Regions from separate parts of the Acetobacterium wieringae genome, predicted to be linked through region 1. Evidence: predicted binding sites of a transcription regulator. Region 1 holds the regulator's gene; the other holds the start of a gene.

Region 1 (16,494 bases):
CCAACGACTTAAAACTCTTTACCGCCATTACTGTGGCCATTGCGCTGTCACTGCCGGTCTTTAAAAGCTATCTTCGTCCCATTAAAAAATCGATGAATGGAGGCGATCTCTAAAATGCTAATAATCAATGAAATTGAAAAAAAATTTAACGCTGGCACGGTCAACGAAAAAGTGGCCCTCCGCAATTTTAGTCTATCCCTGGCCGAGGGTGATTTTGTCACGGTTATTGGTGGTAACGGTGCTGGCAAGTCGACTTTTCTTAACTGTGTGGCGGGAGTCTTTGGTGTTGACAAGGGTTCGATTCTGATAGACGGACAAGATGTTACCAAGCTGCCTGAACATAAACGCTCTGCCGTTATCGGCCGGGTTTTTCAGGATCCGATGATGGGTACTGCCGGTAATATGGGGATTGAAGAAAACCTTGCCCTGGCCTACCGTCGCGGTAAGACCCGGTCACTTAGCTGGGGCATCAGCAATAAGGAACGTGAAATTTATAAAGAGTACCTGAGCCATCTGGATCTGGGGCTTGAGAATCGTCTTCATGCTAAGGTTGGTCTGCTCTCTGGTGGACAGCGGCAGGCCTTGACCCTACTGATGGCAACTCTGAAAAAACCTAAACTGCTATTGCTGGATGAACATACAGCGGCATTGGATCCCAAAACGGCTGATAAGGTTCTAAAACTCAGTGACCGTTTTGTCCACGAAGGGAATCTGACCACCCTGATGGTCACCCATAATATGCGCCACGCCATTGAGCATGGGAATCGCTTGATTATGATGCATGAAGGCCACGTAATTTTAGATATCAGTGGTGAAGAAAAACAGAGTCTCACAGTTGAAGATCTACTAAAACGCTTTGGCCAGGTCAGTGGCGAAGAGTTTGCCAACGACCGGGCTTTACTTTCATAAAAAAAACTTGACAATCGATCTGAATAAGCATATAATAGCTGAGTAACAAAGTAGAGGAACACACACTTCTCACCTCATTTCTCAGGGAAATAGGTAAATATGAATGAACGCATAATCATTGTTCGTAAGTATTTTTTTGCAGGTGGAGTAACTCTACCTGCAATTTTTTTATATGGAGGTATATGACTATTAGCAAAGATGTTCAACACGAAATTAATAACGAGATCCGTGATCGCGAAATCCGTGTAATTGACGAAACTGGAGAAATGCTTGGTGTCATGAATACCAGAGAAGCTCAAGCATTAGCCGATGAAAAAAATTTGGATCTAGTGAAAGTTTCACCAAACGCAAAACCGCCGGTTTGTAAGATTCTTGACTACGGTAAGTTTAGATACGAAGAAATTCAACGATTAAAAGAAGCCAAAAAAAATCAAAAAGCTGTGGTTATTAAAGAAATTCGTATGTCGGTTCGAGTTGAAGAGCATGATATTAATGTTAAAATTAAAAATTGCATCAAGTTTTTAGAGCAAGGCAGTCGAGTTAAGGTGGCGATCCGTTTCCGAGGCCGTGAAATGGCTTACACCGAACAGGGAAAAGAAGTATTACTAGATTTTGCTGAGCGGGTTGCTGATCTGGCGGTAGTCGAAAAAGCACCAAAAATTGAAGGCCGAAACATGGTTATGTATTTAGCCCCCAAAAAAGATAAGTAATTCACACTGTTAATTGACTATCTGATTGTGAAACTTTCGTTTCTCAGATATAGTTTTTTATAAATGAAACCTTGTACAGGGAGGAGGAAATAGTTATGCCAAAAATGAAAACCCACCGTGGTGCTGCAAAGCGTTTTAAAATAAAAAAATCAGGTTATATTAAACGTTCAAGAGCGTTCAAACGTCATATTCTTAACAAAAAGAGCAGCAAGCGAAAAAGAAATTTAAGAAAAGCAACTGGTTTAGCTCCTGGCGATGCTAAAGTAGTAATGAAAATGATCAAAATCGTAAAAAGATAATATTTGAAGATAGGAGGAAATAGATAATGCGAATTAAAAAAGGCGTTAATGCCAAAAAGAAACATAAAAAAGTACTAAAACTTGCAAAAGGCTATTATGGTGCTAAAAGTAAGTTATATCGATCAGCGAATGAAGCCGTTATGCGAGCACTCAGATCTTCATATGTTGGCCGTAAAGAAAAGAAACGAAACTTCCGAAGATTATGGATCACCCGAATCAATGCCGGTGCCAGAATACATGGTTTAAGCTACAGCAAATTCATGTTTGGTTTAAAACAGGCAGGTGTTGAAATCGACCGTAAAATCTTAGCAGATCTGGCAATGAATGACAGTAATGCTTTTAAAGACTTAGTTGAAGTATCAAAGAAGAACATGAACTAATCGTAATGAAAAACTTCTCAACGGATTATCCATGCTTGAGAAGTTTTTTTTATGGATATTATTCTTGCTTTTTTATTGTGTCGTGTTAGAATAGGTATGGTTATTAAATATTTAAGGCAGGAATCGAATCATGGCAGAAAAAATACGCTGGAACTTTAAAAAATTTGCGGGACAACGTTCCCCGGCAGAAATGCTGATTTATGGATTTGCACTGGTGATCCTACTGGGAGCCATTTTGTTGACCTTGCCGATGGCCAGCGCATCAGGAACCAGCGGTGGTTTTATTAATGCGTTATTTACGGCTACCTCAGCAGTATGCGTAACGGGGCTTGTGGTTGTGGACACCGGCACCTTTTGGTCGGTATTTGGGAAAGTCGTTATTATTTTACTGATACAGATCGGTGGCCTGGGCTTCATGTCATTGACGACAATGTTTTTTGTACTGGCGGGAAAACGGATTACGATCAAGGATCGTCTGCTGATTCAATCCTCAGTGAACATGGATTCACTTTCCGGAGTAGTTAAATTCACCAAGTACATTTTCTTTTCATCGCTGATCATTGAAACAGTTGGGGCATTATTGTTGGCCCTGGTTTTTATTCCGGAATATGGATTTTTGCGGGGCACTGCCTTCAGCTTTTTTCATTCGATTTCTGCCTTTTGTAATGCTGGTTTTGATCTATTTGGGAATTACTCCAGCCTGACAAAATATGTCGGTAATTTTATTGTCAATTTTGTGATTGGCGGGCTGATTATTCTGGGGGGGCTGGGATTTGCCGTTACCAGTGATATCATTAACATTCGAAAATTTGAAAAAATGACTATGCATGCCAAGCTGGCCCTGACAGTCACCGGTGTTCTTTTGATTATTGGTTTTGTGCTTTTTTTTGTTTTTGAATACAATAATCCGATGACGATGGGAAAGCTTTCTTTTCCCGAAAAACTACTGGCCGCCGCTTTCCAGTCGATCACACCAAGAACTGCTGGTTATAATACCATTGACATTGCCGCTTTAACAACACCATCATTGTTTTTAACCATGCTGTTTATGTTTATCGGAGCTTCACCGGGGTCCACCGGTGGCGGCGTTAAAACCACCACCTTTGCGATTATTATGATGACGGTTGTCTCCGTTCTTCATGGTCGAAAAGATGTGGTGGCCTTTAAGCGTAGCATCATGGGCCCGGCAATCCGTCGGTCCATTTCGGTGATTGTCATTGCATTGGGTATTGTCATCTTTATGATTTTTGTGTTATTATGTACTGAACCTGAAGCTTCTTTTGAAACGGTGGTTTTTGAAGTACTTTCAGCATTTGGTACGGTTGGCTTAACAACCGGTTTAACCCCTCATTTATCAACAGCGGGGAAAATAGCCATCAGTTTGACCATGTTTGTTGGCCGGCTGGGTCCGTTAACGGTAGCCTATGCGATTTCACGCAGTGAAAAGCGAGCCCGAGAAAACGTGGGAAATTTCAAATTGCCGGAAGGCAACATTATGATTGGCTAGAGGAGGAGTATTAATTGAAAGAAAAGCAGTTTGCGGTTCTTGGTTTAGGGCGTTTTGGTGAAGCACTGGCCATCACCCTCAGCGAATTGGGCTGTAATGTTGTTGTCGTCGATAATGACGAAGAAAAAATTCAAAACATTGCGAATTTGGTAACCTATGCGGTGCAAGCGGATGTGACCGATATTAATACACTGAAATCGATTGGCTTAAAGAATGTCGATGCGGTGGTGGTTTCCATTACCTCAGACATTAACAGCAGTATTATGGGTATTGTCAATGCTCAGGAACTGGGAATCAATGAAATTTATGGAAAAGCCAACAATGCCCAGCACGAAAAGGTGCTACTTAAATTAGGGGTCAAAAAAGTATTTTCTCCAGAGCGGGACATGGGTGAGCGGGTTGCGCATAATCTGTTTTCCGGCGATTTTATCGATATTTTGGAGCTGGATACCAATCATTCCATCGTTGAGGTGGAGTCCCTTCATATTTGGGAAGGAAAAAACCTGGAACAGTTAAACCTCCGGGAAAAACATGGCTTAAATGTAATTGCAATTCGGAGTCTGGATGTCTTAAATGCTTCGCCATTGGCCAGTGATGTGATTCATGCCGGAGATAAACTGATTGTGATGGGGGAGAATCGCTCCATTAATGAGATTAACAAACTGTCCCGAAAAGACCATTAACGATGTTTCCAGAAATTACATCAAAAAATAATGAGCAACTGAAGTATCTGCGTAAACTCAGCAGTAAATCCTTTCGGGACGCCGAAGGTACCTTTGCCATCGAAGGCACCAAGCTTTTTCTGGAAGCAGTTAAAAATCAATTGCAGTTTAAGCAGATCTTTATTACCAGCACTTGGCTGGAGATTAATGGCGCATCTGTCAGGGATCGTCTGGTTACTTTGGAGAACAATAAAGTTGCCATTGCAATCGTCAGTCCGACGATTCTGGCAAGCCTGTCCGGTTTACAAAAACCCGAAGGAATTATGGCGGTACTGCATAAAATTAATAGCCGACCGGGAACCTTCAAGCGTACGGTTTTACTGGAGGATGTTCAGGATCCCTACAATGTTGGTACCATTATTCGTACTGCCGATGCAGCAGGTTTTGACTGTGTGGTGACGTCTGCTAAAACAGCGGATATTTACAATGAGAAGGTACTACGGGGTTCGATGGGTTCGGTCTTTCACTTGCCGATTTATCAGGTCGTTTCGCTGCTTGATACGGTCAAGCAGTTAAAAGAGCAGCAGGTAACGATCATCGGTACTTCCTTAAGTGGCAGTTGTTTATGGGAACGCCAGTCCCTCAACGGTTCATTTGCCATCGTTATGGGGAATGAATCCCAGGGAATGTCGAAGCAAATGAGTGAATGCTGCGATCTGTTACTGAAAATTCCCATTTTGGGTCAGGCGGAGTCACTGAATGTGGCAACGGCTGCAGGTATAATCATGTATGATCTGATTCGAGATTTTAAGGAATGCCAGACCAAAGTAAAAGATAATTAAATAACTTATCTACAATGATAGAGCGAGTAAATAAAGATGAGACTTTACAGAGAAAAAATCCCAGGCTGAGAGATTTTGTGTTTAAATTTATTGAAGTTCCCTCTGGAGTTTTAGCTGTGAACCGCATCAACCAATTTTGATGATTGATAGCAGCTAACGTTAATTGCGTTAAAATTTTAAGTGAATACAATTATGTATTAATTTAAGGTGGTACCGCGGAATGATTTCGTCCTTTTGAGAGGACGATTTTTTTATTTATAAGGAGAAAGAAATGGAGCTAGAACTCAAACAATTACGAGATCGCTGTATAGCTGATCTAAGTGCCGTTACCGAACTGAAATCACTGGATAATGTCCGGATTAAGTATCTGGGTAAAAAAGGCGAACTGACCATTGCCCTAAAAGGAATGGGCAAGCTTTCCAACGAGGAACGTCCGGTCATTGGCAAGCTGGCCAATGAAATCCGGGAAGAAATTGAAAGTAACATCATGGCGCAAAAACAGTTACTGGAACAACAGGAAATTGAAGCGCAGATCAAAGAAGAACGTATCGATGTGTCCCTGCCTGGACAAAAACATCAGGCGGGAAACCTGCATCCGTTAACTACGATTATCAATGATTTAAAAGAAATCTTTCTGGGAATGGGCTTCTCCATTGCCGAAGGTCCGGAGATTGAATGGGCAAAATATAATTTTGACTATTTGAATGTGCCTCAGGATCATTCGGCCAGAGACCTCCAGGACACTTTTTACTATCAGGATGATATCGTGCTGAGAACTCAGACTTCACCGGTTCAAGTTCGGGTTATGGAAGAACAGCAACCACCCCTGCGGATTATTTCACCGGGTCGGGTTTATCGCTTTGATGAAATCGACGCTACCCATTCTCCAGTCTTCCATCAGATGGAGGGATTGGTGATTGATAAAGGCATCACCATGAGCGATCTTAAAGGAACCCTTGATTTATTTGCCAAGAAACTCTTTGGTGAACAGACGAAAACCAAGTTCCGCCCCCACCAGTTCTATTTTACCGAGCCCAGCGCTGAGATGGATGTAACCTGCTTTAAATGCGGCGGCGTTGGCTGTAAGGTTTGCAGCAACACCGGCTGGATTGAAATTCTCGGTTGCGGAATGGTTCACCCGAATGTTTTGCGCTTCTGTGGCATTGACCCGGATGAATACAGCGGCTTTGCCTTTGGCATGGGCCTTGACCGGATCACAATGATCAAGTATGGCATCAACGATCTGCGTTTATTGTTTGAAAATGATCTGCGTTTTTTAGCGCAATTTAAATAGGAGGAACCCAATTATGCTCGTTTCACTGAATTGGTTAAAAGAATTTGTTGATATAAAAATGGCACCGTTTGATTTTGGGGAGGCTCTGACGATGTCCGGGACAAAGGTGGAAACCCTAACGGTTGTTTCAGAAAATGTGGTTAATATCTTTACCGGACAAATTACCAAAATTGAAGCCCATCCCAATGCGGATAAGCTGACCGTTTGTACCGTGGATATGGGAACTGACCAACGGGTGATTGTCACTGCGGCCAAGAATGTCTTTGAAGGTGCCATTGTTCCGGTGGCCATTGATGGTGCGGTAATTGCCAATGGTACCAAAATCGGCACCAATGATTTTCGGGGATTGCTTTCCTATGGGATGTTCTGCTCGATTGAAGAACTGGGAATGAACACCGATTTATTTTCTAAAGAAATCATGGAAGGGATTCTGATTCTGCCGGAAAATACGCCGCTGGGAATGGATGCCCGGGAACTTTTGTGGCTTGATGACGTGATCATCGATGTGGAACTGACGGCTAACCGATCGGATTGCCAATCGATTGTGGGGATCGCCCGGGAAGCGGCAGCAACCCTGGATCTGCCAATGGCTGAAGTACCAGTTTATGACGCCACCGCAGAAAGTGCTAATGAAATCCCCGACTATTTGGCCGTACGCATTGAAGATTCTGCCTGCCCCCGATATGTTGCCAAGATGCTCAAAGTCAAGAAAATCGAAGACTCACCGCTGTGGATGCAGATCAAGCTCCTAAACAGTGGAGTGCGGCCGATCAACAATATTGTTGATGTCACCAACTACGTGATGCTGGAGCTGGGCCAACCGCTCCATGCTTTTGATTATCACAGTCTTAAATCCCAGGAAATTGTGGTTACAACCACTGCAGATAAGAAAATTGTCACTTTAGATGATAAAGAGCGGGAAATAGATGAATCGATGCTGATGATCACCAATGGCAAAGCCCCAGTGGCCATTGCCGGGGTCATGGGTGGTGAAAATTCAGAAATTACTGATAAAACCAGTCTGATTGTCCTGGAATCGGCCAATTTTAACAAAGGCAGTGTACGCTTAACGGCTAAACAACTGGGCCTGCGAACCGAAGCCTCATCTCGCTTTGAGAAGGGCGTTGATCCGGAATTAGCCGCAGTGGCAGCACTGCGGGCCACTCAGCTGCTACTGGATATTGGTGCCTGTGATGTTATCGAAGGGATGATTGATGTTTACCCTCAGGTGGCTGCATTAAAAAAAGTTGCCCTCGATGTTAATTGGTTTAATGCGTTTGTGGGGATTTCTTTGACTGTTGAGGAAGTTTCAAGCATGCTGACCCGGTTATTCTTTACGGTGAACAAAATAAGCGATGCCGTTTTGGAAGTTGAAGTGCCCAGTTATCGGATGGACATTGAGCTTAAAGAAGATCTGGCCGAGGAAGTGGTAAGGATTTTTGGCTATGATCGCATCCCTGGTACCATAATGGGCGGCGAAACCATGGTTGGCGGTAAAACCCCAGTGCAGAAATTTGAAGACAGCCTGAAAAACATTCTGGTGGGTCAGGGCTATTTTGAAACCCTGACATCCTCCTTTACCAGCGAAAAGCGTCTTCAGGGACTGAATACACAGCTTCCGGATAACCTGATTCCGCTGATTAATCCGCTGGGGGAAGAAAACAGCATCATGCGCCATACCCTCATTGGCCATCAGCTGGAAGTGATTTCACTAAACTATAATCGTAAAAACCCGGCGGGCTGTTTTTTTGAATTGTCCAATACCTATCGCAAAAACACCAAGCCAGGAGAATTACCGGTTGAAGCCAAAAAACTGGCCATCAGTTCCTATGGCAGCGGGGATTATTTTGAATTAAAAGGGGTTGTTGAGCTCTTGCTTGAGCATTTTGGAATTTACTATCCGGAGTTTGTTGCTGGCGGATCGGACTTCCTTCATCCCGGACGAAAAGCAGAAATTTTTGCCAATGGGACCAAACTCGGGGAAATCGGCGAGATTCATCCGATGGTTGTCAAGCATTATGAACTGCCGAAACGGTGTTATGTTTGTCAGTTATCGTTTGATGAACTTTTTGAATGTGCCAGCCTGGATAATAAATTTACTGATCTGCCAAAATTCCCGGCTTCTAATCGCGATTTGGCTATTTTACTCAAAGCTGAAATTCCGGCGGCAGCGATTGCGGCAATTATCCGTAAAAACAGCGGGCGAAATCCTTGAAAGCATTGAATTGTTTGACGTCTATACCGGAGCTCAAATTCCGGCCGGTTATAAGAGTCTGGCCTATGCCTTAAACTTCCGTCATCACGAACGAACCCTCACTGACAATGATATTAATCCGGTTATCGACCAGATTCTCGGTGAATTGAAACAGGCATTTGATGCCCAACTCCGTGAGTAAGTATTGAAACGATCATGAATCTGATTTGTGAACATATTGTCGGGCTTCAGCAATTAAAAGGGGTCGGTCGACAGAAAACGATCCGCTTGCTGGAGTTGATCACCGCTCCTCAGCAGCTTTGTTTCCGGGAGTTGGTTGAAATCGGCCAGACTTTTGGGATGATTTCCAGCCAGATCAGCAAGGCCGAAATCGCAGCTGCTGAGGACTGTGCCCAGACGCTGGCCGAACAATGCGGTCAGCTGGGAATCTCTTGCTGCTCGTATTGGGATGAAGCGTTTCCGGATAGTCTGAAATTTTCGGATCATCCGGTGTTGATTTTTTATCAGGGCGACTTGAGTATTTTAACACATTCCAAACGGGCGGCAGTGATTGGTAGCCGCCAACCTTCCGCCTTGGGGGCAGATTTTGCTTTTCAAGCAGGTAAGTTACTGGCCGAAAACAATTTTGTGGTAGTCAGTGGCCTGGCGATCGGTTCTGATTCTTATGGGCACCAGGGTTGTCTGGATGCCGGTGGAAAGACGGTGGCCTTTCTGCCTTCTGGTTTAGCTCCAATTTATCCCAGCACCAATCAGCAGTTGGCAGATAAAATCTGTGGCATGGGGGGCTGTCTGGTATCCGAATACCCCCATCATGAAACCCTTTTGCCATATAAGTTCGTAGAGCGGGATCGTCTTCAGAGTGCGTCCAGTCAGTTTGTGATTGTTTCCAATTTTACGCCGGGGAGCGGTACCATTTATACCCTGGATTACGCCAGAAAATACCAGAAAGCGATTTATTCCATTCCGGTTATCCATAGCGAATCACGGGCTGGTTTTAAGCATCTTGAGATAAAACAGATTGACTACCGAATTTTAAGCAATACAGAACTGGCTGATGTCATTGAGCAGTATTAATTGATAAATCAATTGTAATTTTCTTGTTTATTACCTATAATAGAATATAACAAAGAAGAACCTTTTTATCACTTTTGAGAACTAAATTTATTTCACAGGAGGAAAAAATGCCTGAACAAACAATCATGGAATTACGCATACTCGATACCGAATTTAATCTAAAGGCCAAGGGAAACGAAGAGCATATTAAGCACGTTTCTGACTACGTCAATACCGAATTGGAACGGGTCAAGGCTGCGAATCCCTTCACAAACCATATTCGGATTGCGATTTTAGGCTGTATGAATATTACCGAGCGGCTTTTCAACGCAGAGGAAGAAGTTCGGAGCAGTGAAGAAGTAAAAGCCAAAGAAGTCGGCGAGGTGAAACAAGTTAAAGCTGAACTCAAGAAACTCAGCGATTTGCTGGCCGAAGAACAGGCAAAATATCAAGCACTGGCTGAAGAGAAAGACTTATTGCAAAAAGAACTGGATGAAAAAAATGATCTGTTGGCCCAATACCGGGAACACTTACGACAAGGAAAAATTGAAAGTGAAACCAGCCGCAAAACAATCCTGGATCTCCAGAATCAGTTGTTTGAAAGCCAGATCGAATTGGTCAAAGCCAACAAAAATCATATCGAAAAAGATGTCTTTAAAAGCATTGAAGACAAAATGAAACTGGACTAACGGAAAATAAAAAAAAGATGTTTGCACATCTTTTTTTATTGCTCTAAAATTTGCGGATCAGACCGGTTACCTTGCCAAGAATTTTGATATCCTGGGCATTGCAGAAAATCGGATCCATGGTTTTATTTTCCGGTTGCAGTCGGATTTTATTGGGCTCGTCGTAAAAAATGCGTTTGACCGTGGCTTCGTTATCTTCAAGCAAAAGCGCTACAACAATGTCATTATTTCGGGCCGTCTCCTGCTTTCGGACGATGATTTTATCACCATCGAGAATCCCGGCTTCAATCATGCTAGTCCCCTTGACTATAAGAATAAAGGCGTCATCGGATCCGGTAAAATCGAGCGGCAGCGGGAAAATATCAGTAATGTTTTCAATTGCCAGAATTGGAGCACCGGCAGTGACGCAGCCTAAAATTGGCAATGAGATAATTGTTTTTTCATCAAAGTGACTGGAAATTGTTTCATTGGGATCGTGGCGCAACACCTCGATAGCCCGGGTTTTGGTTGAATCACGCTTGATATAACCCAGCTCTTCCAGCTTTTTCAGGTAGGTGTGGGCGGTGGAAGTCGATTTCAGATTAACAGCGGCACAAATTTCCCGCACTGATGGGGGATAACGTTTATCGCGCATTTGGGTTTCTATAAATTTCAAGATATCTAATTGTTTGCTGTTTAAATCCTCGTACATGAGTTTTCCTCCAAAATAGTTATGCTTCATTATAGCATATCACCAGATTAAAGGCAAACGTAAGTTCTTAATTTTACCATTGTTGTCAATCATCGCTTTCAAACTGTGCCAACGGATTTTGGTTAAGGGTATCCCGGAGGATTTCTTCATTGACATGGGTATAGATCTGAGTGGTTGAAACATTCTGATGACCAAGAATTTCCTGAACCGAGCGCAAATCGGCATTGCCATAACGGAACATCAGGGTTGCAGCGGTGTGGCGGAGTTTGTGGACACTGATTTCATCGGTATTGAGACCGCAATTCGCCAGATGTTTCTTGACCAGGTGCTGAACCGCCCGATTGCTGATCGGGCCATTTTGCTGGCTGAGAAAGAGATAGGGGCAGTTGGATTCTGGGCGCACCGCCAGATAGCGATTGATGGCTTTTAAGCAGGCATGGTTTAAAAAGACGGGACGCTCTTTATTACCCTTACCAATGATGCGCAGGGCATCGTTTTTGATGTCGGAAATCTTTATTTGGGTCAGCTCGGAAAGACGCATCCCGCAATTGAGAAACAGGGTAATAATGGCAAAGTCCCTTTCTTTATGGCGACCGGTAATCCCTTTCAATAAATCCACGGCTTCGTCCCATTCCAGATAACGGGCATGACGGGCCGGGAGTTTGGGCATTTCCAGTTCAGTCACCGGGTTGGGCAGAAAGTACTTTTGCTTATTGCACAGATAATTAAAGAATGAACGTAAGGAAGAGACCTTGCGGCTTCGGGCCGCATCTGCATTTTGCCGTTCCTTACTGGAGTAGGAAAGAAAGGCATAGAGAATCCCCAGATTTACCGATTTTAAGACATCAATGTCGATATCATCGATGGGAATTGCATCAAAAGGCAGCGATTGGGGAACCATCGCAAAATAGCGTTTGAGGAAGCGGAAAAAAATAATCAGATCATAACGGTAAGCCTGGGCGGACTTTTCAGAATAACCTTTAATGGTTAAAACATAATTTAGGAATTCATCCAGCAGTGCATTATTGGGAATAATTTTATCAGTTAGATTGGTTGGGATGGTCATCAGAGTCTCCTAAAATTTTTGCCGGGGTTGGCTGGTAACAGCTGCAAAAAAGATGGCATAAGCTGAGATGGTATTTGCACAAGCACCGGCAGATTTTATTATAGCTTACCACACTTTAGTCATTTTGTCACGAAACTTACATTTTGCGACATAATATTTTTGCTTATTTCAAATTCATACTGAGCTTTGTTTGGTGCATTGTTGTGCATTGACATATACTTCGGACATAGCTTGACATATAAGTGGTAAAAAATAATTCTTTTGTTGCCGATTATGTATAATTGATCGGACATAAATAACGAATTTAATTGAATTCTGTGAACAATAATCAGAAATATGAAATTTTATTATCTCCGGTGAATAAAATGCAAAATAAAATGAAAGGTTCGCATGATACCTATTTCATTTAAAAAAATAGGTAAAATTTGACATATAACCCGTAAAAAATGGAAGGTTTTCATGAAAAAAATAAGTTCTATATGTAATGCCAACTTTCAGTGAAAATGTATTAAGCCTTATAATTATCCAATGGAAACATTGTAGCGTACAATCAGACTATATCCCCCAACCATTGTTTCCATATTATCTATATTGTTTCGATAATCTTCATTCACCTGAGACTCTTCTTCTTCGAAAAAATAGACATTATAAAAGAGATCATTCTCGATAATAATGCCTTTATAGGCTGGGCCAACTGAAATACCAGAATCTAAAAGATCTTCTGTAATTATTTTTATAAAGTCACCATTTCTAATATTATTCTCAATAAAACCTAATAGTCTACAAAAGTATTCAAATAAATAAAACTCGATAATTTTACAAGCAAGCTGGAAAACATCGGCCGAAATTGTTGTGCTTTTGGGATCATTAAAGAAATCATAAAAGAGTTGAATGAGGTATTCATATAAGGACAACAAGAAAGAAGTATTACACTCTCCTGCCCTATTTCTCAATATACAAGAATATAACCATAGATAATATGCATATTGTTCTTTTTTTATTTTTTTATTACCATAGAGACATTTTACAAAAATATTATTTAATTTCGTTTTGTAATCAATATTTGTTCGATTCATATTTTCGCAATGATAACCAACTCGGAAAGTTTTCTTGATCCGGCTGTCGACTTTATTTATGATATCTTCAAGTGATGAAAGAATTGACAAATCATTTTTTGAATAGTCTTTTACTAAATTAATCCAATCACAATCGCAATTAGAGTAATAATTGTTCAGATTACTAATTTCATATTTAGTTAATTTCGTTACTTTTCGCACACTAATTGTCGCTAGACTACTCTTTTCGCCGTTGATAAGATAATCTTTTATAAATTTAGCGCCAAAATCCGGAAGTTTATTTTTAATTTTTAATTGCCAGGGATTAATCTCAATTATAGTACAACTTCTATCCGAAATAGATGGAAGATTCAACGGTATTGATTTATTATGATAACTTCTTGCAACAAGCTCCATTGGTGAGTGTATCATGAAATGTCGGAATAAGTCAATTTCACAATGGGGACAAATATAATAACTTTTTTTATTGAAGCAAAATTCCGAAAATCTGCGATGGTTACAAACAGGGCAATGTTCAACCAAAAGCATATTATGTATAAGACATTGATCTAAAAAAGAAAATTGATGAAATAAATAATGATTTCCTTCTTCCAGGCACTTTGGACAATATTTAAAATAATGATCGAATAGAAAAATGAGATTATGGGGAAGAAATATTGAAAATGGACCTAATAGTCTCTTCACATCTTCTTTTATTTGCAGAAGAACTGGTTCTTCAATTATGGAATTTAAACCTTCAACGTTTATTTTACCCCTATATTGAAATAAAAGTTCTGGCAAAAATTTATTTGTATCATTATTGTTTACCAATATTGGTTTAATCAATATATTTGAAGAACAAGAATTCACGTAACATGATTTAACTAAATAATCATAAAAGCTTTCATATTGATTTCGCTTAAATTTTGTTAGCATACCAGCTTATCCTCGCTTTATACTCACTTTCGCTTTCCATTGATACATGCATTTAAAAGGTCTTGCTCGTGGCCACAGTCCGCAAATTTGACAGTCTCGATCCACATATCTTCGGTTATCCATTCATCCCCTGCCCCTTCTATTCCATGTTCTATAAAAAGAAATTCAATCATGTTACATAAATGACTCATTGATAATCCATGTTTACTGAAAATAGTTTTTCCATAAATATTACAAATACAATTGTATAAATTTTCAGTTTCATGGATCAGAAATTTACTCTCACTGAATGCCATTGGAAAAAAATAATTCGTATATGTCAAGTCTGAATCTAAGGGAAATCGCATACCGAAATCGTATGCTCCGAGGACATCTTGAAGTTCTTTCTTTGTCCGTATACCATTAAATATGTGCGTTTTTTGCATGAAACGTCGCACAATCTGGACTTCCTTCATTCCTGAGAACAAGTTCCGCTGTGAGATTAAATCTTCAGTACCAACTAAAATTGTCGTCATTTCTATACTTTGAGCTTTTAACTGATTATTAATATCTTTAAGACATTGGTATTCATTTTTATCTAAAGCATCTGCTTCATCAATGAAAAAAAGGATTTTTCGATTTCCGTTTTCTTCAAGGGCTAAATTAATTAGCTGTGAACACAATCGATCCGATTTATCTTGTGCTGAACCTTTATTAAATAAATCATGATTTGTAGCTTTCAATAATCTTGTGTAAAAAACATTGGTGTTCTTTAGTGGATCAGGCATTGAACTCACAAACGTTAAAATTTCGTGGTCGTACTTTTCGTATATTTCATTTTTTATTATATTGATTGCTGTCGATTTTCCATAACCTGATGGGCCATAAATAATCATTCCTTGGATTCTGAATTTGATCGCTTCGTCAATTTTTTTGATTGCTTCTTCAACAATCGATGTTTTTATCTTGTAATTTCCAGTGTGAATGGGATGCTTATTTTTTACTGTTGAATTTACTTGATCTAATTGATCTGCTCTCATTTTATTTTAAACCTTTCCTTATTATTACCATGTGCGCTTGGATGGATCTGACCATTTCGCCATTAATTCCTCATCACTTAACAAATTCTTTTCATTGTCAAGACTGATTTCGTCTGTAGTTTTAGAACTTTTTTTATTTTGAGGTAGAATATTTGATCCTGGACTTCTTTTTTCAGCCTCATTTCGAACAGATGCCAAGTGAGTTGCCGCCGTTTTACTGAATAGGGCTTTTTCTTCCAGATTATTTGCAAAATTTGTTATTATGTCTTCGACGTGAATGTTGTTCATGTCATTATTATTTGCGAAATCTCGTATTAATTTATTTGTTTTTAAGGAAATCGCAGTTCCAATCTGTTTACCTTTGATCACTAAATGTCCGATATGAGCGCCATTTTCTAAATATGCTTCCATCTCTCTAATATCAAGCGGATCAAACTCGATTACAATATTCTTACCGACTGGTGTATAGCTTGAAGACAAAACGGAACTTGTATATTTGTATCCAGCAAAATTGATATATGGCCGGATTCCCTTTTTTTGTTGCCTTGAACTTTTCTGATTTGATAACATTTCATTAGCGAAAAATCCTTTCTGTTATCATCTGAAACATATGATGGAATCAAACCTCGATCAATTCGGTCTCTCATAACTGATAGAGGCGAAAAGCCACCTAATCCTTGATGAGGTTGCAAATTGTATCCTGAAATAATTATTTCAGCAATTTCGGAGATCTCTTTGAGGGTAATCCGATATGTAACAGCATCTTTTTCTGCTCCGATTCGACGAATATCATTAATGTTGCTCCCCGTTGTAGATGGCATTCGATGAAAACCTTTCTCTTCTAAAGTTCTAAAAAATCGTTCAATGAGTGGGCGTCTATGAGGTGTTGCAACAGGGCCAAAATTTATACTGATACCTAATTTTTCTAAATTATCCGTAATGTCACGTGAAAGATGCGATAGTGCATTATCCATACAAATCTCGTCGAAGAGTGCCCATTGCGTATAAGGGACTGCTACTGAGTGGTATCCTTCAATACTTTTTTTAAAATTGAATTGACTAAAATTCAATGATTTATGTGGAATTATTGCGTTTTGTATACATTCTAATACATCAAATCGATTATAGTTTTGACTAACAGAAATAGTGTATCCAAGTATAACGCGAGTT
Region 2 (16,494 bases), 700 kb from region 1:
AACCACCGGACAGCATCCCGGCGGGATTATGGTGGTGCCAACCTACAAGGATATTTATGATTTTTGTCCGGTTCAGCGTCCGGCCGATGACACCGAAAGCGATACCGTCACCACCCATTTTGCCTATGAATCCATCAGTGGGCGACTGCTGAAACTCGATATTCTGGGACATGATGATCCGACGATGCTTAAAATGCTCAAGGATTTTACCGGCGTCGATCCCGTGGGGATCCCGCTGGATGATGAAAAAACCATGAGTTTGTTCACCTCCACGAAAGCGCTGAACTTTAAGGATAATGATTTTGAGTCGCCTTTGGGGGTATGCGGAATTCCTGAATTTGGCACCAGCTTTGTCCGGGAAATGTTGCTGGACACCAAGCCGACAGCCTTTTCGGACCTGATCCGGATATCCGGCTTGTCCCATGGCACCGATGTATGGCTCAATAATGCCCAGGATCTGATTCGCGATAAGAAAGCCACCATCAAAGAAGCCATCTGTACCCGGGATGATATCATGATCTATCTGATCTATGCCGGTCTCGAGGCAAAAACGGCTTTTACGATTATGGAAGCGGTGCGAAAAGGCAAGGGACTGAAGCCGGAATGGGAAGAAGATATGCGCAAGAATAAGGTACCAGAATGGTATATTGATTCCTGTAAAAAAATCAAGTATATGTTCCCCAAGGCTCATGCGGTACGCCTACGTGACCATGGCCTTCCGGATTGCCTGGTACAAAGTTTATTATCCGCTGGCCTATTATGCTACCTATTTCTCGGTTCGGGCCAGCGAGTTTGATGCCCAGCTGATCAGTCAGGGCAAGGGGGTGGTGGTGCAGCGGATGAACCAGATTAAAGAACTGGGCACCAAGGCTTCCAACAAAGAAAAGTCACTGTTGACAGTGCTGGAGATTGCCCATGAAATGATGTGTCGGGGCTACAGTTTTAAAAATGTGGATGTCTATCAGTCTCATTTCAGTCAGTTCCGAATCATTGGGGATGCCCTGCTGCCGCCTCTGAATGCCCTGGAAGGAATCGGTGATAAAGCGGCCCAGCGGATCTTTGAAGAAGCGCAGCTGCGCCCTTATATGTCCCGGGAGGATTTGCAGAATCGTACTAAGATCAGTAAGTCGGTGATTGAAACGCTTGAAAAACAGGGTTGTCTCAACCAGCTACCAGCTTCCAATCAGATTACCTTTTTTTAGCGGTGTAAAATGATCGATCCTTGCAAAAAAATCGTTTTATGCTAGAATAAGATCAATATCAGAGAGCGAGGAAGAAACGTTGGCTAATTATAAAACCGGTCTGGAAACAAAGCAAAAGATTTATGTAACTGCAAAACAGTTATTCTATGAATATGGATTTACAAAAACAACACTGGCACAAATCGCTGAAGACTCGGGAACAAACAAAGCGATGGTTGCATATTATTTCAAAAATAAGAACAACCTGGCACTGGAAGTGTATAATGAGTATATGGTTGCGAATAAAGTAAAAACCCAGAAGGCCATCGACGAAAAATTCCCTGGATGCAATGTGATGTTAAGAACCGCAATCGAGTTTCGGATACAAAATCGTAATTGTCGGTTGAATCGTCATTTGAACCAGTTTTATCATGAGTTGTGTGACACCAATACATTGATGAAAACGGAAAGTGCGTCGGTAGGGTTTGTCGAAAACATCAACCGGTCTTACAAGCTTGGACTTGACCGATTGGAAGTAAAGGCGTTGGCATTGGCAAATCTGGCTGTTGTTCATGGACTCCATGTCTCCCGGGATGATGGTTATCTGGACTGCAGCAGCGAGTATCTGGCCGAACTCGAAATTCGTTTGCTCTTTCAGAGCCTGCGATTTGAAAATAGCTTTATTGACCAGTGCATCGAAGAGTCTCGGGGGATGATTGATGCCATCCAACTTAAAGTTGAGAAAAATTTTATGGTCATAGCGGGTTAAGCATTTAGCAACTGCTTAACGATGCAAAAAAATACCATTGTTGCTGGTTTGAGATCAGCGAGCGATGGTATTTTTTTGCGCAAATTTACGAAGCAGGAACGACTCCAAAAGATTAAACGTGTAAAATATACAAACTAATATTACAAATAAAGGTAAATATTAAAAAAATGATATGGTGATGATACGATTGAAATAACAAAAATTACGAAAAAAAGCGATGTAAAAACGATTACTACAAGCATATAACAGTATAAAATTAATAATTAACAAAAAAAGAGGTGACAAAAACAGCAAAAGATGTTATTGTTTAATAAATTAACCACGTTTATATTTTACACTCGAAAGGAAAACAAAATGGAAAAAAGTAATAACAGTAGTCTATGGGTTCAGATCGCTGCATTGTCGGTTGCATTACTGATGTATACAACCAGCATGACGACACCGGCATTAGCCGAAATTGCAAAAGCATTTCCTGATGCGGCGCCGGAGACAATTAAATTATTGTCAACCATTCCTTCGCTGATGATGGTGTTCTTTGCCCTGATTTCCGGTAAGTTGACCCAATACATAAGTATTAAGAAAATTATTTCCATTGCGATGGTTTTAATTTTTATCGGTGGGATTCCATCAGCATTCATTGGAAATCTTCAATTTATGATATTTATGAGGTTTGTCTTCGGTGCTGGATACGGCTTGGTTTTCCCAATGGCATCGGCGGTCATTACAGACCTCTACTCTGGCCAACAGGCGAACAAGCTGATGGGCTTCAAGAGTGCGGTTGGTGCAGCGGCAGGAATGGTTTTCCAGATGATGGGTGGCATGTTGGCCGCATATAATTGGCGTTTTTCATTTCTTGGTTTTTTACTGGTGATTCCAATTGCGCTGATTATCTGGTTTAAACTCCCGGATACCGGGGTTAAAAAACCGGAAAAAGTCGACGATTCGGCGATAAAAGAAAAGAAAGTAACAACGATGACCTACATTCTAGCAGTTGCTTGTGGGTTGGTTAATATGGTTCAATTCAGTTTTATGACAAATGTGGCCATGGTTATGAAAGCGGATGGAATTGGTAATGCTACGCAATCCGCCACAGTTCTGAGTATTTTTACGGCTTCAGCATTTGTGGTGGGGTTACTCTATGGAAACATTGCTAAACGATTAAAACAGTATAGTGCTTCATTCGGTGTTTTGTGTGTGGGGTTGTCCTTTGTGATTTTGCTCTCAGCGAACAGCCTGACATTGCTCATTCTGGGCGCCATTATTTTTGGAATTGGATTTGGAATTTTTAACCCTGCGATTGTGATGGCTGTAGCTGCCAGTGCAACAAGCCCGAAATATGCGGCGGTGGCCATTTCAATTTATGTCAGTGGAACCGGGATTGGACAGTTTTTGTCACCTTATGCTCTGAAATTTTTACGTGAGACATTTAATTTAACATCGGCACGGGCAGACTGGCAAATTGCAGCACTTACACTAATACTTGGTAGCATTATTTCAATGGTATTGGTAGCAATAAAAATTAAAAATAGCGTCGAGATCAAGCAAACGGTTTAATGCGGGATTAGTGGCAAATAAAGACGAATAAAAAAGAGACAGTAGTAAATAGTTACTGCTGTCTTTTTAGTTGCAGAAGATGTCGCTTAAAAGAAGTACCATTTCTGGATCGTAAGTGCTTAGTTATAAGCGTTTGAAATTTCCCGGGCCCAAGCATCTGCCGCCAGTACATCATCAAGATTGGGATGGACAATCACCTGATGTTGTTCCATCACCTGCCGGTTGATTCGGGGAATGTCGAGAAAACTGATTTCCTGATTTAAAAATCGAGACACAGCAATCTCGTTGGCGGCATTAAGGACACAAGCCATGGTGCCACCAATTTCCAGGGCATCATAGGCTAACTGTAAGCAGGGAAAGGCGATCCGATCAGGTTCGGAAAAGGTCAGCTCACGAATCTGGCTAAAATCCAGAGCGGGTCGATTGTTGGCGACCCGTTCGGGATAAAAAAAAGCGATTTGAATCGGTAGGGCCATATCCGGCAGCCCCAATTGAGCGATGGTGGAATGGTCGATAAATTCCACCATTGAGTGGACAATGCTTTGAGGATGAACCACCACGTCAATCTGATTATTGCGCAGATTAAAAAGCCATTTAGCTTCGATGACTTCAAGCCCCTTGTTCATCAGGGTGGCTGAATCAATCGTGATTTTTTTTCCCATCGACCAGTTGGGATGCTTCAAGGCCTGGGCCAGTGTAACCGACTCCAGCTGTTTGTGGCTGTATCCCCGGAAAGGCCCGCCGGAAGCGGTAATAATGATCCGATCAATTTCTTCATGTTTATTGCCCATCAGACATTGAAAAATGGCACAGTGTTCACTGTCAACCGGAAGCAACGAAACCCCGCTGGCGGCTGCTGCATCCATTACAAGCTGGCCACCGGCTACCAGTGTTTCCTTGTTGGCCAGAGCAATGTCAATGCCTGCATTAATGGCGGCAAGAGTCGGTTGCAGACCAATCATTCCGGATACCGCCGTGAGCAGCAAATCATTTTCCGATGCCGTGGCAACGGCAATCAGGCCCTCTAAACCAGTTACCACGTCCACCGCTAAACCCCTTTTTTTGAGGCGCTTTTCCAGTACCAGTGCAGTATCGCCATCCATCACACAGACAATCCGGGGTGAATAGGTGTCAATCTGTTTTTCCAGCAGATCAATGCTGGTATTGGTGGTTAAGCCGACAATATTTAAAACGTTGCTGTTTTCTGAAACCACTTCCAGGGCCTGGGTTCCAATCGAACCAGTTGACCCGAGAATACTGATGTTTTTCATATTTACCTCTTTAAAAACGTAATTCTATCAATTTTTTTAAAATCATATAATAGTATTCTTAAAAATAAGAGATAAATCATAAGAAAAGCCGTTTATTATTTATTGTGTTCGGTTTATTCCATGTTATTGATCAATCATTTCAATAATGTATCTCAAACAAGAAAAAATTTCCATTTATTCAGCCATTTCGATGGCATATAATCATGTAAACGAATAATTTTGGAGGTGTTCTTATGGCAAGAACCTATTATTTTCCACCAGTAGTCATTATGGAACCGGGAGCAATTGAACTGATTGCGCCAGAGATCAAACGTATGAACGTGAAAAAAGCCTTAGTTGTAACCGATAAGGTACTTGTTGAAGCAGGTATTGTTCAAGATGTACTCAATGTATTAGATGGAGCAAAAGTTCCGTATGCCTTATTTTCAGATGTTAAACCCAACCCTACTGTTACCAATGTAAATGCTGGTCTTCAGGCTTTACAGGAAAATGAATGCGATTTTGTCGTCAGTATCGGCGGGGGATCGCCCCAGGATACCGCCAAAGGAATTGCCATTCTGGCTACCAATCCCGGGGATTTACGGGATTACGAAGGCGTTGGCAAAACTGCCAATAAATCCCTGCCAATTGTGGCGATTAATACCACCGCCGGAACCGCCAGTGAAGCGACTATCAATTATGTTATCACTGATGAAGAGCGTAAACTCAAAATGGTTATTGTTGATCCCAACTGTCTGGCAACCGTAGCGGTCAATGATCCGGTTTTAATGCTCAAAATGCCAAAATCATTAACGGCTGCCACCGGTATGGATGCGTTAACGCATGCCATTGAAGGTTATACCACAGCCGGTGCTTCACGATTCACTGATCTTTTTAATCTCGAAGCCATCAAAGCCATTTCTGGTAGCCTAAGACAGGCCGTTGAAGATGGTGATGATTTGGATGCCCGGGATGTCATGGCTTATGGTCAGTTTGTCACCGGGATGGGATTCTCGAATGGCGGATTGGGAATCGTCCATTCTATGGCGCACCAGTTAGGCGGATTCTATGATTTGCCGCATGGGGTTTGCAATGCCATTCTATTGCCTTATGTTACGGCGTTTAATGCTGACGCTGTTGGTGATCGACTAAAAGATGTTGCCCAGGCGATGGGCGTGGACACCAGTCGCCGTGAACCGAAAGAAATCAATATTATGGCCATTGATGCCATAAAAAAACTCTCCAAAGATGTGGGGATTCCGGCCGGACTAAAAGAAATCGGGGTCAAAGAAGAAGATTTCAGTGAATTGGCTGATCTGGCACTGGCCGATATTTGTACCGGTGGTAACCCCAAATGTCCAACTAAAGAAGACGTGATTGCGATCTACAAAGCAGCTTTTTAAGTTAAGCATTTTTTTACAAATATAAAAAGACATTCTGAATTACTAGAGTGTCTTTTTTATTATGAAAAAATTAAAAACATCGTATTATTAAACATTTTATACAAAATATTTTCAAGTTATTTTATTGTTTTTGTTTTAATTACGACAGGTTTATGGTATAATACAACCGTTACAAAAATAATAAAATTACTGTAAAAGTAACAAATAGACAGGGTCACAATTATTAATTGTGGGAAAGGGGAAAAATGAAAAAACATCGAGTTGTATCAGGTATCGTTACTGGTTCCCTGGTTTTGGCATTTTTAACAGCACCCGTCAATGCAGCTTCGTTAACCGAGCAGTTAGCTCAAAGTAATGCTCGACAGGCTGCAGCAAAGTATCAAGTCGACATGACTCAGAATACCATCAATGGGATTGAGGACGAAATCGGCAAAGTCAATGAAGAAGTAAACCGGATCAATGGAATAATCGGCGCGATCAATGCCGATATATCTTCCATCGAAGCAAATATTGCAAAAAAACAGGAAGAGCTGAAAATTGCTGAGGCCAAGAAGCAAGAACAGGAAGCAGCCATGAGCGATCGGGTTCGGGCGATGTATATGTACGGCAACGGCAGTATCATGGAATTTATTTTCTCAGCTTCAGATTTCTCGGATTTTATTACAAAATTAGATATGTCTCGTTACATTATGACGGCAGACAAGGACTCCCTGAATGCTCTGGAAGAAACGAAAAAAGTGATCGATGAAAAGAAGCTGAGCATTGAGGCAGATCGATTAAAAACAGTAGCGAAAAAAACCGAACAGGAAGTGGTACTAACTCAACAGGAAGAAGTTTTGGCTCAAAAGGATCAGCTATTGGCCCAAAACCAGGCAGCCTTAGAAGAATACAAGGCCATTGAAGAAGCTGAAGCAGCCACATCGGCAGATATTGAAGGCCAGTTACAGGCCTATTACGAACAACAGCGGGCCGCCGCCGAGCAGGCAGCTCAAAATAACGGCAGCACCGGTACGACGGATGGCTCGACAGGCGGTGATACGACCAATACTGGTGGTGGCGACACAACTGGTGGCGGATCAACGGCGCCTCCAGTGTATTCTAGCTCGTATGTCTGGCCTTGTGGGGGAGAGATAACCAGTGAATTTGGCTGGCGAATCCATCCCATCTGGGGTGATTCCCGCTTCCATGCTGGCGTCGATATTGGCGCATCAACCGGGACACCGGTGGCCTGTGCCGGAAACGGAACTGTGATTTCAGCCGGTTGGAATGGCGGTTATGGAAACTGTGTCATTGTTGATATCGGCAATGGTTTGTCGGCAGTATATGCCCATTTAAGTGCAATTAATGTATCATCAGGCGAAACGGTTGCGGCCGGTCAGACCGTTGGAGCGGTTGGCAGCACTGGCGACTCAACAGGTGCTCATCTTCATTATGAAGTGCGTTTGTATGGATCACCAATTAGTCCCTATATTTAGAATTAATTTTTCCAACCGTTACACGGTATATATGATGAGAAAAGATGAACAACGTCTTTTCTCTTTTTATTTTGCCAATTGAATTTCTTAAATCAATAGAAAAACAGGAATTCGGACGAATTTCGATACATTTGTTACAAAATATTTATTTTTTTAATGAAATTATTCAAAAAGTATGCTAAAATGAATACAGTTTCAAATGAGGAATGATTTGAAGGCCAAAAAACGGACCAATACCCGGAAGTCTTTTTCAATTAACATTCTTTTGATTAAAATAATCTTAACTTGTCAAAAAACATTTAAGCAGAAAATAGGATAGCGCGTGTTAAAATGCCCTGTCAAAGCAAGCGAATGATAAGTAAATTAGGAGTGGCTAAGATATGATCGAATTTAAAAATGTAACCAAGGGTTACGATAAAAACAAGAGCGATGCGCTTAAAAACGTCAGCCTCTTTATTGATAAGGGTGAGTTTGTCTTTCTGGTGGGTCGAAGTGGGGCCGGAAAATCAACATTTATTAAGCTTCTTTTAAGAGAGATTGAAGCGACAGAAGGTTCAGTATACATTAATAATTTTAATGTCTCAAAATTGTCAAAAAAAGAAATCCCTTTCTTAAGACGAAAAATGGGGATTGTCTTTCAGGATTTTAGGCTGCTGGAAAACAAAAGCGTCTATGAAAATGTGGCCTATGCCATGGAAATAATCGGAAAATCTGAAAAGCAGATCCAGAAACGGGTGCCGTTGGCTCTGGATATGGTTGGCTTATCCCATCGGATGAACCACTATCCCCATGAGTTATCTGGTGGTGAGCAACAGCGGGTGGTTATTGCCCGGGCGATTATTAACAACCCCTCTATTTTGATTTGTGATGAGCCGACCGGAAACCTTGATCCCGAAACATCCTATGAGATTATCAGTATTCTGGAAGAAATCAACCGTAGAGGAACAACTGTGGTGGTGGTTACCCATGACCGGGAAATCGTTGATACCATGAAAAAACGGGTTTTGACATTGGAAGACGGTGTTCTCAAAGTAGATGACGCGACAGGTAGGTACGGATATGAAGTTTAGTTCCATTAAAACAATGCCCAAAAATGTTGTCCGGGATACCTTAAAAAGCATTGAACGAAATAACCTGATGAGTGCGGCTTCGGTGCTGTCGGTAATTGCTGCGTTGATTATCCTGGGGATTTTTCTGATCTTAACCATCAATGTTCAGGAAGTGACCAAAGATGTGGAATCGAAACTGGAACTGAAAATCTTTCTCCAGTCCGATTTTACCGACACTCAAAAAGCAACCATCGAGCAGGCTTTGGAGAAAAGTGACCTGATTGAAGAAGTTACCTTTGAAAGTGCGGAAGAAGCTTTGGAAAAGTTCACCGTCAGTCTGGAAGATTATGCGCCGCTGCTCAGTGGTTATAATTCAGAAAACAACCCAATGCCAGCATCCTTTGTTGTCCGGGTGACTGATCCGGATGATATGGATGAAGTTCAAACCCTGGCCATGTCGTTTGAAGGCCAAGGGGTTGAGTACGTCCGATATGGTCAGGAATATGTGGAAGCACTGGTGAGTTTCAATAAATTTACCAATACTTTAAGTATAGTGGTATTGGTGGTGTTATCAATGATTTCCATCTTTATTATTTACAATACGATTAAATTAACCGTTTTTGCAAGACGACGGGAAATTGGCATTATGAAATATGTGGGTGCAACCAACGCCTATATCCGGGCGCCGTTCATTCTGGAAGGGACGCTGTTGGGGTTGATGGGAGCCATTGTTGCTTTCCTGATTATTCGGATCACCTATTATTATATTTTGGGATTAGTTGGCGGAAATTTATTTTTGCCAGTGGATGCCAGTTTGGCTTCTCCCGATGCAGTGATGGGACAATTGATTTTCTTCTTCCTGATTTACGGAGGGTTTATCGGTGCCGTTGGTAGCGTATTTGCGATTCGCAAATTCTTGGATGTATAAATGATTAGACTTGGTCAAACACAGGAGGATTGTTGGATGACAAAAAAACATATTATTTCAGGCATAGTGGGTATGATGGTGACATTGGGGATACTGATATCTCCGGTTAATGCTGCATCCCTGACCGAACAGCTGGCAGAAAGTAATCAAAAACAGGCGGCTGCACAATACCAGATTGACATGACCCAGAATACGATTGCTGGTATCGAGGCCGAAATCGGCAAGGCCAACGAAGAAATGAGCCGGATCACGGGCGTCATTGATAAAATTAATTCTGAGATAGCCGTATTGGAAGCGAACATTGCCAAAACTCAGGAAGAACTCAATATTGCCGAAGCCAAACGGAAAGAACAGGAAGAAGCCATGAACGAACGTGTCCGTACTATGTACATGTACGGAAATGGTAGTATGTTGGAGTTTTTATTTACTTCATCCGATTTTGCCGACTTTGTCACCAAGGTTGACATGTCCCGCTATATCATTGAATCGGATAAGGCATCATTGGACGCTTTAGCTGAAACAAAGAAAATAATCGATGAAAAGAAAGCTAAAATTGAGGCCGACCGGCTGCAGACAGTTTCTAAAAAAACTGAGCAGGAAACGGCCTTAGCCCAGCAGCAGGAAATTAAAGCTCAGAAAGACAGTCTCTTGGCCCAAAACCAGGCGATCGTCGCTGAGTATCAGGCAATTGTGGCGGCTGAAGCAGCCAACGCAGCGAGCATTGAAGCTCAGGTTCGGGAAATGATGGCAGCCCAGGCAGCCGCTTCTGGCGGGTCAACCACTGGTGGCAGCACGACCTTTGTCCCATCAAACGGAACCTATCAATGGCCGTGTCCGGGCTATTATCCATCCGCCGATGATGATTTCTTCGGTACCCGGTTGCACCCGATCTGGGGTGATTACCGGACCCACTATGGCGTCGATATGGGTGCCCCATCCGGAACACCGATCCTTGCTATGGGCAACGGTGCGGTGTTATCAGCCGGCTGGAACGGTGGTTATGGAAATTGTGTTATTGTTGATTTAGGTAACGGCCTCCAGGCCATGTATGCGCATATGAGTGGTTTTGCAGTATCAGCAGGCCAAACTGTCAACAAAGGCGATGTGGTTGGTTACGTCGGCTCCACCGGGGATTCCACCGGGGCCCATCTCCATTTCGGCGTACTTTCCGGCGGATCATTTGTTGATCCTTTAGGATATTTTTAAGCGAAACATTGTAGACTATAACGAAAGAACAGGAGAAAAGAATCATGATTCTTTTCTCCTGTTTTATTTGTATAATAATAAAATTTAGGATAAGGTGAAAAAATGGAAAATAAGTCAAAAAAAACCAAACTCATCGTGGTAATTGTGGTGCTGATCATCACAAATATCATCACCTTCACAGTGGCCACAACTGGCAATTATCTGATCGGCAACAAGTTGATTGTGACGGTTGACAGCAGTGAAACAGCCGCCGGGATAAAAAAACTATTAGCGCTAAAAGAACAGATTGGTCTGGAGTATTATAAGGATGTTGATAACACCACTTTAATTGATGGGGCCATCAAGGGCATGTTTGACAGTCTGGGTGATCCCTATAGCAGTTATTTTACCTCCGAAGAATTTAAGAAATATATGGAGTCAGCCACTGGCGTCTATGAAGGCATTGGGGTCGTCGTGACAGAGGATGATCAGGGCGTGACCTATGTAATTGCCCCGCAAAAAGGCACACCGGCTGATCAGGCCGGGATAAAAACGGGCGATAAAATTATCAAGGTGGATGGTGAAGATGTCAGTACGATCGGTTCGGATGCGGTAGTGGCTAAGGTAAAGGGGCCAGCTGATACCACCGTTAATATCACCCTCTTACGTGGTGAAGAAGTCATTGATATGCAATTGGTACGCAAAACCATTGAAGCAAAAACAGTGGAATCCCGGGTGATCGGCGATAAAGGCTATATCCAGATCAGTGAATTTACGGATAAAACCGCTGATGATTTTGAAGCCCAGCTAAGTGAACTGTTGGCTCAAAATATTACCGGTTTGGTGATTGATTTGCGTAGTAACCCCGGCGGCGTAAAGGAAGCGGTGGAAATCGCTGATCGGATTCTGGGCGAAACCATGGTCGTTTATACGGTTGATAAAAACGGCAATAAAACCGAATATACCTCAGATGGCGAAGAACAGCTTAGTCTGCCAATGGTTGTCCTGGTTGATGGCGGCTCGGCCAGTTCCGCTGAAATATTGGCTGGGGCTCTCCAGGATACAGGCGCTGCCCAGCTGGTCGGCACCAAGACCTTTGGAAAAGGGATTGTTCAGGAAATCATCAGTCTCACTGATGGCGGTGGCTTTAAGGTGACCAATTCCGAATATTTCACCCCTAACGGCAACAACATTCACGAAAAAGGTATCGAGCCAAATATCGTGATTGAAGCGACTGACTTTATGAAGAATAACTTTTTCACCGACGAAGAAGATGTCCAGCTGCAAAAAGCCTTGCAGGTCCTCAGTGGAACCAATTAGAATTTATGAGCATGCCATAACGGCATGCTTTTTCTATTGGTGAGGAATAATTAAGATTTTATTAAATGATAAGGATTATTGTTTGCCATTAAAAAAAAGCTGTGATAGAATAATGGAACGAATGTTCATCAAACTGATTGGAGGGTGCTGATGAAAGATATGAAGCATGCATTTAAGGTTGTCTCGGAATACGAACCTAAGGGTGATCAGGGACCGGCCATCGAAAAAATTGCCAACGGAATCAAGGCGGGGTTAAAGTATCAAACCTTACTGGGCGTGACTGGCTCCGGAAAAACCTATACCATGGCTAAGGTAATTGAAGCGGTTCAGAAGCCAACCCTGGTGATTGCTCATAATAAAACCCTGGCGGCCCAGTTGACCAATGAGTTTCGGAGTTTTTTTCCGGATAATGCGGTGGAGTATTTTGTCAGCTATTATGATTATTATCAACCGGAAGCTTATGTACCGCATTCGGATCTGTTTATCGAAAAAGACTCGTCCATCAACGACGAGATTGATAAATTACGTCACTCTGCTACGGCAGCTTTATTTGAACGTCGGGATGTAATTGTGGTGGCCAGTGTGTCCTGCATTTATGGACTGGGAAGTCCTTTTGATTATGAAAATTTGATGCTGTCACTCCGTCCGGGGATGGAAAAAGATCGGGATACGATTATCCGTAAGCTGGTGGATATTCAGTTCACCCGAAACGACATTGCTTTTGAGCGGAACAATTTCCGGGTGCGCGGCGATATTCTGGAAATATTTCCCTCGGCTTCGTCAAACAAGGCGATCCGGCTGGAGTTTTTTGGTGATGAAATTGAACGGATTACTGAGATTGATACCCTGACCGGGGAGATTTATGGGGAGCTGAACCATGTCTCGATTTTCCCGGCGTCTCACCACACCACCACCCCGGAAAATCTGGAACGGGCGATTGCTGGAATTCAACAGGAACTTCGCCAACGCTATGACGAATATACCCAAAACAACCGTCTGGTGGAAGCCCAGCGGATTCTGCAACGGACCAACTATGATATTGAAATGCTCCGGGAAATGGGCTATTGTAACGGCATTGAGAATTATACCCGCTACATCAACGGGCTGCCCCCAGGATCACCACCCTATACCCTGATTGATTATTTTCCCAAAGATTTTCTGATGATTGCCGATGAGTCCCATGTCTCGATTCCCCAGATTGGCGGGATGTATGCCGGGGATAAAGCCCGTAAGAGTAACCTGGTGGACTATGGCTTCCGGCTACCCTCAGCCTATGATAACCGGCCGCTGAATTTTTCCGAATTCGAAAGCAAGATCAATCAGATTGTCTTTACTACGGCAACCCCCAGCAAATACGAAAAAGAACACAGCCAGAATACCGTTGAGCTGATTATTCGACCGACCGGTCTGATCGATCCGGAAATTACGGTTCGCCCGGTTGCTGGTCAGATCGATGACCTGCTCGGTGAAATCAAACTAACCACCGGACGGGGCAATCGGGTATTAGTCACCACGTTAACAAAGAAAATGGCTGAAGATCTAACCGACTACCTAAAAGAAAATGGTATCCTGGTGAACTATCTGCATTCGGATGTGGATACCATCGAGCGGATGAAGATTCTAAGGGATTTACGGCTGGGTACCTTTGAGGTGCTGGTGGGCATCAACCTGCTGCGGGAGGGTCTTGATTTGCCGGAAGTTGGTCTGGTGGCGATTCTGGATGCTGACAAAGAAGGATTCCTCCGTTCAGAAACGTCACTGATCCAAACGGTTGGCCGGGCGGCCCGTAATCTGGAAGGTCATGTCATTATGTATGCGGACAAGATGACACCCTCGATGGATCGGGCTATCAGCGAAACCAATCGCCGCCGGGGTATCCAAAGCGCCTACAATGAGGCCCATGGTATTACCCCCAGTTCGGTCAAAAAAGATATCCATGCTGTTATCGAGGCGACCAAGGTGGCCGAGGAACCGGCAACCTATGCAATTGGTGATGAAGCGCTGGATATTGATGTGAAGATTAAAGAACTCGAAGTCGAAATGCTGACGGCGGCCGAGGCCCTGGAATTTGAACGGGCTGCCAATTTGCGGGACGAAATTCATCATCTCAAAAATTACCGAAGATAGCTTAAGGTGATGTTATAGCGGGATGGCTGAAACTAAATTTTAGTTGTTTTTTAATTTACAGAATCGGCAAGTACCCGCAAACGAATGTACCAGACCATGACTTAATGGTGTTTTTTCATTTAATAATTCATGCGGCATAATTAAGGAGAGAATAAACATAAATATGAAATATATCGAAATAAAAGGTGCCAAGGAGCACAATTTAAAAAACATTAACTTAAAAATACCCCGGGATCAGCTGGTGGTTTTTACCGGGCTGAGTGGCTCGGGGAAGTCCTCATTGGCTTTTGACACCATTTATGCTGAAGGACAGCGCCGTTATATGGAGTCGCTTTCTTCCTATGCCCGGCAGTTTCTGGGTCAGTCCCAGAAGCCTAATGTGGAAAGCATTGACGGCCTATCCCCGGCAATTTCCATTGACCAGAAAACCACCAACCGCAACCCCCGATCCACGGTGGGGACGGTCACCGAGATTTATGATTATCTGCGGCTGCTTTACGCCCGGATTGGGATTCCCCATTGTCCCAAGTGTGGCAAGGTGGTACAGTCGCAATCGGTGGATCAGATTGTCGACAGCATCATGGCCCTGCCTGAAAAAACCAAATTTCAAATTCTGGCTCCGGTAATCCGGAAGGAAAAGGGACAGCATAAAAAGATCATTGATCATATCAAAAAAGAAGGTTTTGTCCGGATTATCGTTGATGGGGAGGCGATGGAAGTCACGGATGAAATCAATCTCGATAAAAATAAAAAGCATACCATTGAAGTGGTGGTGGATCGTCTGGTGGCCAAGGATAACCTTGGCAAACGGTTGTCCGATTCACTGGAAATTGCCCTGAAGCTATCCGGGGGACTGGTGATTTGTGACGTGATTGGCGATGAGTCCCAGCTTTTTAGCGAAAAACTGGCCTGTGCCGATTGCGGCATTGCCATGGACAAATTGGAGCCCCGGACGTTTTCGTTTAATAATCCCTTTGGGATGTGTCCGGATTGTCACGGTCTGGGCTTTCATCAGGAAGTGGATCCGGATCTACTGATCCCTGATAAAAGTTTATCGATTGGCAATGGAGCGATTAAATTTTTTGGTTTAAAAAGTGATTCCAAGTATTATTATAACCTGATCAAGGCGCTGGCAAAAAAACATCAGTTTGATATTGAGTTACCCCTGGAAGATGCCAGCGAGGCATTTTTACAGGCGCTTCTATATGGCAGCGACGAGGTTCTGGAAATCGCCTACGAAGGCAAGTTTTCAGGAACCTACAGCTCCACCTTTGAAGGGCTGATTAAAAACATGGAGCGGCGTTATCTGGAAACGACCTCGGAGCGGATGCGGTCCTTAATTGAACGCTATATGTCAGAAACCCCCTGTCCCACCTGTCACGGTAAACGGCTCAATCCCACCAGTCTGGCAGTGACAATTCATGATCGAAATATCATCGAAATAACCGATATGGCCATTGGTCAATTGCTTGAGTTTTTTAAAGCGCAGACCATGACTGACCGGGAAATGATGATTGGTGAATCGATCTTTAAAGAAATTGAGGCCCGGCTCAATTTCTTAAAAAATGTTGGACTGGAATACCTGACCCTGTCCCGGAATGCCGGTACACTTTCGGGGGGAGAATCCCAGCGGATTCGGTTGGCCACCCAGATTGGCTCAGGTCTGGTGGGGGTATTATATGTTCTGGATGAACCCAGTATTGGTCTCCATCAACGGGACAATCAGAAACTGCTGGAAACGCTGCGGCGCTTAACCGACTTGGGAAATTCACTGATTGTGGTGGAGCACGACGAGGAAACCATGCAGGCTGCCGACCACATTGTCGATATTGGCCCGGGGCCCGGGGTTCACGGTGGCCAGATTGTCGCACAGGGAAGTCTTGAAGAGATAATGGCGGTGTCGGAGTCGATCACTGGCCAGTATTTCAGTGGCCAGCGCTTTATTCCGATTCCGCAAAAGCGTCGGGAAGGCAGCGGCGAGGTAATTAAGATTGTCGGTGCCCGGGAGAACAACTTAAAGAATCTGGATGTCGATTTTCCGCTGGGGAAATTTATCTGTGTAACCGGGGTTTCCGGATCCGGGAAAAGCACGCTGATTAATGAGATTTTATACAAGGGGATTTCCCAGAAGCTGTATCGCAGCCTGAAAAAGCCGGGGAAATACACCCGTATCGATGGGGTTGAATTCATCGATAAGGTAATCGATATTGATCAGTCACCGATTGGCAGAACCCCCCGATCCAATCCGGCCAC

The links. The regulator LexA, encoded in region 1, represses DNA repair genes until DNA is damaged. The targets are predictions, from matches to a motif close to CNAACANNTGTTNG.
Region 2: the regulator LexA is predicted to act here: its motif matches at 14,319-14,332, upstream of uvrA (excinuclease ABC subunit UvrA).

Annotation. Positions count from the first base shown of each region.
Region 1 is NZ_CP097897.1:1,707,145-1,723,638, forward strand. It holds gene CHL1_RS08290 (ABC transporter permease) at 1-113, shown strand, start outside; gene CHL1_RS08295 (ABC transporter ATP-binding protein) at 115-909, shown strand; gene infC (translation initiation factor IF-3) at 1,092-1,619, shown strand; gene rpmI (50S ribosomal protein L35) at 1,715-1,918, shown strand; gene rplT (50S ribosomal protein L20) at 1,945-2,298, shown strand; gene CHL1_RS08315 (TrkH family potassium uptake protein) at 2,429-3,805, shown strand; gene CHL1_RS08320 (potassium channel family protein) at 3,820-4,488, shown strand; gene CHL1_RS08325 (TrmH family RNA methyltransferase) at 4,491-5,309, shown strand; T-box leader at 5,315-5,546, shown strand; gene pheS (phenylalanine--tRNA ligase subunit alpha) at 5,581-6,603, shown strand; gene pheT (phenylalanine--tRNA ligase subunit beta) at 6,617-8,818, shown strand; gene CHL1_RS08340 (phenylalanine--tRNA ligase subunit beta-related protein) at 8,778-8,999, shown strand; gene CHL1_RS08345 (DNA-processing protein DprA) at 9,014-9,892, shown strand; gene zapA (cell division protein ZapA) at 10,000-10,560, shown strand; gene lexA (transcriptional repressor LexA) at 10,604-11,248, opposite strand; gene CHL1_RS08360 (tyrosine recombinase XerC) at 11,334-12,314, opposite strand; gene CHL1_RS08365 (TniQ family protein) at 12,836-14,305, opposite strand; gene CHL1_RS08370 (ATP-binding protein) at 14,329-15,324, opposite strand; gene CHL1_RS08375 (hypothetical protein) at 15,349-15,804, opposite strand; gene CHL1_RS08380 (Tn7 transposase TnsA N-terminal domain-containing protein) at 15,765-16,494, opposite strand, start outside.
Region 2 is NZ_CP097897.1:1,002,303-1,018,796, forward strand. It holds gene CHL1_RS04930 (PolC-type DNA polymerase III) at 1-796, shown strand, start outside; gene CHL1_RS04935 (helix-hairpin-helix domain-containing protein) at 711-1,202, shown strand; gene CHL1_RS04940 (TetR/AcrR family transcriptional regulator) at 1,282-1,950, shown strand; gene CHL1_RS04945 (MFS transporter) at 2,305-3,504, shown strand; gene CHL1_RS04950 (1-deoxy-D-xylulose-5-phosphate reductoisomerase) at 3,624-4,775, opposite strand; gene CHL1_RS04955 (iron-containing alcohol dehydrogenase) at 5,009-6,157, shown strand; gene CHL1_RS04960 (murein hydrolase activator EnvC family protein) at 6,403-7,632, shown strand; gene ftsE (cell division ATP-binding protein FtsE) at 8,013-8,702, shown strand; gene ftsX (permease-like cell division protein FtsX) at 8,692-9,609, shown strand; gene CHL1_RS04975 (murein hydrolase activator EnvC family protein) at 9,646-10,815, shown strand; gene CHL1_RS04980 (S41 family peptidase) at 10,918-12,114, shown strand; gene uvrB (excinuclease ABC subunit UvrB) at 12,265-14,241, shown strand; gene uvrA (excinuclease ABC subunit UvrA) at 14,405-16,494, shown strand, end outside.